2 regions of the Clostridium sp. SHJSY1 genome follow, and region 2 is predicted to be linked to the other one. Evidence: a T-box and tRNA genes for the amino acid it is inferred to sense, from the RefSeq annotation. Region 2 holds a T-box; the other holds one or more tRNA genes.
What was found. A T-box is a leader RNA that pairs with one kind of tRNA and senses whether it is charged. The one in region 2 lies ahead of gltX (glutamate--tRNA ligase), so its partner is inferred to be a tRNA-Glu.

Region 1 (3,437 bases), on a different contig from region 2:
TGCTTCCTTCATAATATCTGCATCAATTCCAGTAAATTCACTAGTTTTAGGATTTATATATGCAAATGGTACATCATTTGAGGATGCAACAGTTAATTCCCCTTTCTCTTTTATTTTTTGTAATCTATCTACTTCTTGCATTGGTATGTTATTTTCATTTGGTAGTTGTATTAAAGTGTATCCAACACTAGTTGTAAGATTTATTATAACAACTAAAGAAACTAAAAACTTAAAAAAGTTCTTCAATTTGGCTCCTCCTTAGCTTTATTAATTTTTTAAATATTCATTTACCAATATAATAAATAAATTATTATGGAATATAATGATCTCTTATTCCATACTTAGTAAGTATCTGGTACAAAGTTCCATCATTCTTCATCTCTTGTAATTTCTCATTAATTGCATTTAATAATGTAGTGTCCTCTTTTTTTAAAGGATATCCTACAGTAGCAACCTTTTCAGATTTATATTGGGTTGGAGATAATATTTTAAAGTTTGATTTAGGATTTTTTTGAACAATATTTTGTTCTATTGTGATTGCAGCAAGTATAGCATCTATAGTTTTATTCTGCAATCCTATTCTTAAAGAATCCCTATTATCAAAAATCAAATAATTTTTGATAAATCCTTGTTCTTTCCAATTTTTAACTATATCTTCATACACTTCACCTTTATTTACACCAATAATTAAATTTTTTAAATCATCCTTACTATTTATGTTTGTATCTTTTCTAGTTAATATTCCATCTCTAGCATCATAAATGGGTATGGTAAAATCCACTAATCGTTTTCTCTCATCTGTTATGGTTATTCCATCTACTATCATATCAATGTCAGAACTCTTGACTAAATCTTCAAATAAATTAGAAAACAAAGTATATCTTGCCTCCACTTTGTTAACTCCTAAACGTTTAGCTACCTCTCGTATAATATCTGCATCTATGCCACTAAATTCACCAGTTCTAGGATTTTTATAAGAGTATGGTTCATTATTAGATGATAGTATTGTCAATACTCCCTTTTCTTTTATTTTCTGCAATCTATCTACATTCTGTGTTGATATCTTATTCTCATCTGGTAGCTGTACTATTGAATTTCCTATATTAGTATTTAGGCTAAGTATAACAGTCAAAGGAATCAGAAACTTAAACCAGTTCTTCAATTAGACCCCTCCTTAATTTTATTATAAAAAAATACTATTTAGATAGTTCTTTAACAATATAATAACTAAATCACATATTTCTATATTTCCTCTTGACTTGTGTAATTATTCTTTTTGTAATTCATTTTCCTTATTTACACGAAAATTAAGATAATAAACAAAATTTCATCAAAAAACTCACAAACCTTAATACTATTTAAGATTTGTGAGTTAAGAATGATTCGTAGAATAATTAAAATATAATATAACTAAAATTGGAACCATAGTGCATGTTACACTAATTTTAAAGTAAGGCTTTATAATTAGATATATACAAAACAAAAACCCACAAACCTTAACATTATCTAAGGTTGTGAGTTATATAATGATCCATAGGGGAATCGAACCCCTGATTCCACCGTGAGAGGGTGGCGTCTTGACCGCTTGACCAATAGACCAGAACATGAATTAGTATATCACATATTTTCCATGAATGGAATTACTAATATGCTCCATATTTATCTAAATATCAGCATTATTAACAAACTGATGTATTATGCTTTCATATTCTTCTTTTTTCTCTTTATATGATGTTAAATGTACAGCGTTAGGTATAATTAGCAACATATCATCTTCTTTAGCCCTCTTTTTATACATATCAATCGCCATACTAGCTGGAACCTTTTTATCTTCATCCCCATGTATAAATAATATTGGAGTATCACAATCAGTTATCTCATTTATTGGAGAAACATCTTCAAATTTAAAGCCACATCTTTTATTAACTTTTAAATTTAGAAGCCAATATACTAAAGTAAAAGGGACATATTTTACTTTAGAGAATTCATATCGAATTATTTCTTTAGCTGAAGAATATCCACAATCTTCAATTATAAAGTTAACCTTATCATTCCTTGCTCCACACATAAGTACCGTTGCAGCGCCCATAGATTGTCCATGTAATCCTAAAAACAACTTTTCTCCTTTTTTATTTTCAATAAAATCAATCCATAAATTTAAATCATCTTTTTCATTATATCCATATGTTGCATATTTCCCTTCACTATTTCCATGAGCTCTTTCTTCAACTAATAATATATTAAATTTCTCTTTTAAAAACATTGGAATGAAAGGTGTATGAAGATAATAATTTGCACTATATCCATGAACCAAAATTATATATCTATTATTATCTTTAAATCTCTCAATTAAATGTCCAGTTAATTTTAACCCATCTTTTGATACAATTGAAACATCTTCCATTTCTAAATTTTCAAAATATTCTTTATCCCAGAGACCCCATCCTTCAATTCTTTTAATTGAATCTTCTTTAGTCTTTCTACTTGCAAGAAAAGCTTTCTTAAATGCATACTCTGATGTAAAATGTAAATAAATCAAAAAAATTACAACTAATATTACAACAATTATCAAATTTATCTCCCTACCTTTCATAAGTAATAATAACATTTTTTATAAAAATAAAAAAGAGTAGCTTTACACACATAAGCCACTCTTTTTTACAATCCAATAGACAAATACATTTCTATTCCTTTCTAATTAACTTTGTAATTTTTGAGCTAATTCCTTTAACTCTTCAAAAGTTAATTCAGCTAAGTAAGACCTGTTAAGCTCTGATTCAGCTAGCCCACGATCTTTGCCTAAAGTTAATATCGTAGTGATGTACATTTCTCTATAATCTCTTACTGCCATAACTCCACCTCCTTTAATAATATTATTTATTATACTCTTTATACTATGCAAGTCAAGAAATTTTGACTACAAATATTTGAGCAATTTTGATTTTTTCTTTTTTACAATAGTTATTATACTATATTATTTTAAATTTTCAAAATATTTTATCTCCTTTTTGATTTTTTATTCATTTTTAACTTAAATAGCCTTTTTTTCTTTAATTAATAAACCTAATTTGACTATTTTCACGTTTTCTAAAAGCTACTTTTCTATTTTACTTTATTTTATTTTGCAAGAAAAGTATTTCTCATTGTCAATTTTCACATTTTATCACAATAAAGGTTAGATCTAATTTTGTTGTATTCATACAACATGATTTAATGATTTTAACACAAATAAAAAAAGAAAAAAGCCTTTACAAACATTGTAGTTTGTAAAGACTCTATATTATTTTAAACTATCCAAATAAGCTACAGCACTTAATGATGCTATATTACCTTCTCCAGCTGCTTTTATGTATTGATATGGCTTTCCTATACAATCACCACAAGCAAAAAGACCTTTAAGATTACTAGCCATTAACCTATCAACTTTAACATGCCCA
Region 2 (3,437 bases):
GAGTATTTGCTCTATGCGTTAATGCAGCTCTTACGGCTCCAGCTACATCAGAAATCATTCCTTTATAGTTATCAGGATTAGTTTTATACTCTTTCCTATTTGCACAATATCCCAGATTAAGTCCTATAGCTTTTAAATCTTCAAACCATGCTTCTTGACTTCCAGAGTTAAAGTTAAACTCATTAGCATAAGTTTTTATAACTTCCTTAGCAGCATCTAAAGATAATGTTTTAGGTAATTCTATATTTACTTCTGCTTCATTATAGAATAATTCATCAAAGAAATAGAATATCTTCTCTTTAACTTCATCCCACTTAGCAAAGTCTTTTCTTGGTTTTGGCCCTTCTTTATCTATATTAAACATTTCTTTTGACATATCTTCTTTTGCTGTAACAAGTTCAAACATTTCTTTATCAAATTCTTCAGCCCATTTTGTATAATCATTATATACTTCTTCAGCCTTAAATTTAGAAATTACATCTTTACTAACATCATTTAATTTTACTATATCAAATAATGCTCCACTCTTACTCATTTTATCAAGATCTACATGGAATTCATGATAATCCGCATTTGGATTTTCATTTCTCCAATCTTCATAACTTGAGTTAATTATATTTAGTAAATATTCAATAACAGATTCTGTTGGATAACCAACTTCCTTATAGTAAGAAACAGCAGCTTCTGCATCTTTTCTCTTTGAAAGTTTTCTCTTTGAACCATTATCATTTTTCATTATTGTTGGTATATGAGCATAGTTTGGTCTATCAAATCCCAATACATCAAATAATTGTACATGTATTGGTAATGATGATAGCCACTCTTCTCCTCTAATTACATGAGTAGTTCTCATTAAAGCATCATCAATTGCATGAGCAAAGTGATAAGTTGGAAGCCCATCAGATTTAATTATTACTATATCCTGATCATTTTCTGGAAATGAAGTATCACCCTTTATAAGATCATGGAAATCCACTCTATTTTCTGATTTTCCAGGTGACTTTAATCTTATGATATAGCTTTCACCATTTTCTATTTTCTTAATAGCATCTTCAGCACTTATATTTCTACAAGTAGCATATTCTCCATGATATCCTGGAGTAACTTTTTCAGCCATTTGCTTTTCTCTAGTTGAATTTAATTCTTCTGGAGTACAGAAACAAGGATATGCTAATCCTTTTTTAACTAACGCCTTAGCAAAAGTTGAATATATTTCTTTTCTTAAACTTTGTCTGTATGGACCATAGTTACCTACTTCTGATTCTTCTCCAGTAGCACCTTCATTAAAGTTCATACCAAAATTCTTCATAGTTTCAATAGTATCAACTATTGCACCTTTAACTTCTCTTTTTTGGTCTGTATCTTCTATCCTTAAGAAAAATACACCTTCACTTTGACTTGCTATTCTTTCATTGATCAAGGCAGCAAAAACTCCACCTATATGTTGGAATCCTGTTGGACTTGGAGCATATCTACATACTACTGCTCCTTCTTTTAAATTTCTTTTTGGATACTTTTCTAAATAATATTCTGGTGTCTTTTCTATACTTGGAAACAGAATATCTGCTAATTTTTCAAAACTCATAATATCACCTTTCTTTTATTGTAATTAAAATAAAAAAATCTTCCATCCTAAAAATAGGACGAAAGAATATTACCTCCGTGGTACCACCTAAAATTGAACGAATTAATCGTTCCACTCTTATCTATAAGGGGATTATCCCATAACGACTCCAAAGCTTCTTTCTACAGGTAAATTTACTTTAGTTTCACCAAAACCCAAAGCTCTCTTTAAAACCTAACACTGTATACTCTTCTTTTTCATTGTCTATACATATATTATTAACAAATCTTTCTTAATTATAACTTGTCAAAATAATCTTGTAAATATATTTATTGTATTAAAAAATTTCATTTTATTTTATTTTTGCAAGTTTCCATTCATTTTCTCATTTCATTTTTGCAAGTTATGAAGGATTATGTTCCTCAATAAAAAACACTTGTTTTTCATAGAAATACTTACAAATACATTTTAGTTTGTCTTTATTATTTGACAATATTCTCAGCATTTTTTTAATCATATAAAAAATGTTAACAATTACATATTAGTATTTTTAACAAAATAAAAAAAACGCAACCCTTGGGGCCAGGTTGCGCTTTAGCAATAAGCAATAAATAAAAAGGGGGCTATTTATTCCTTTTATTTATCCTTGCATAAATATTATATGTTATTGTCCACTAAAATGCAAGAGATTTTGAAAAAAAAGTTTGTTTTTCATATCATTATGAATGATATTCCTGCATCCTTAACAAATATTCGTTAATTTGACATTAATATTGCTAATTCATCTTCTGTAAGTTCTCTATATTCGCCTTCTTCCAAATCATGGTCTAATTCTATTCCTCCAAACTTAATTCTTTGAAGATAAACAACCTTTTTCTCGACAGCTTCAAACATTCTTTTAACTTGATGAAATTTCCCTTCTTGAATTGTTATATGAACCTCCGAACCTTCAGCTCCAACTGATAACACTTCTAACTTGGCTTCTTTACAAGTATAGCCATCGTCTAATGTAATCCCCTTTCTAAAAGCTTCTATATCTTCTTCAGTAACTTCTTTATTAATCTTTGCATAATACACCTTATCAACATGCCATTTTGGTGAAAGTAGTTTATGATTTAATTCCCCATCATTTGTAAGAAGTAAAAGACCGACAGTATCTTTATCTAATCTTCCTACTGGAAATGGTTCAAATACTTGATGTTCAACTTCAAGCAAATCTATTACAGTCTCTTCTCTATTATCAACAGTTGCAGATATTACTCCATCTGGCTTATTCATAATAAGATATATATACTCTCTATATGTAATTTCTTCACCATTTATTTTAATTACTGATTTTTCCGGATCAACTGCCATTCCATTATCCTTTATAATAATTCCATCAACTTCAATAAGCCCTTTTTTAGCCATAATCTTAACTTCTTTTCTACTTCCATATCCTAGATTTGATATTACTTTATCTAATCTCTCCATTAAAACAACTCCAATACTTTAAAAATTAATTTTATTATACCTATTAAAACTATGATTAACAATCAAAAATCATATGTAACTTATAAAAAATAAGGATAAGCTTGTCTTAAGCTTATCCTTATTTTTTAGATTCCATTTCTATAATATGACATAACCTTAGGTACATAATTTTGAGTTTCCTTAGGCAATTTGTACAAATCTGCCCCAGAAGTTACCCCTCTTCTTTGTAATGTTCCTGGTCCTGCATTATATGCAGCTACAGCCATTTCAGTGTTTCCATGATACATATCTATGTATTCCTTAAATAATTGAACTCCAGCTTTAATATTTTGATCTGGATCGTATGGATTAGTAACTCCCATTGCTCTAGAATTTTCAGGCATAAGTTGCATCAACCCCT

Region 1: it has a tRNA-Glu gene. The T-box ahead of gltX (glutamate--tRNA ligase) is inferred to sense a tRNA for this amino acid. The anticodon was not compared.

Annotation. Positions count from the first base shown of each region.
Region 1 covers NZ_JANDMF010000002.1:120,675-124,111, forward strand. Annotated here, with positions in the region: gene NNC19_RS01745 (ABC transporter substrate-binding protein) at 1-246, opposite strand, end outside; gene NNC19_RS01750 (transporter substrate-binding domain-containing protein) at 311-1,162, opposite strand; tRNA gene NNC19_RS01755 (tRNA-Glu) at 1,528-1,599, opposite strand; gene NNC19_RS01760 (alpha/beta hydrolase) at 1,664-2,572, opposite strand; gene NNC19_RS01765 (hypothetical protein) at 2,699-2,851, opposite strand; gene NNC19_RS01770 (NAD(P)/FAD-dependent oxidoreductase) at 3,281-3,437, opposite strand, start outside.
Region 2 covers NZ_JANDMF010000019.1:9,005-12,441, forward strand. Annotated here, with positions in the region: gene gltX (glutamate--tRNA ligase) at 1-1,585, opposite strand, end outside; T-box leader at 1,637-1,834, opposite strand; gene NNC19_RS10255 (pseudouridine synthase) at 2,321-3,037, opposite strand; gene NNC19_RS10260 (lytic transglycosylase domain-containing protein) at 3,163-3,437, opposite strand, start outside.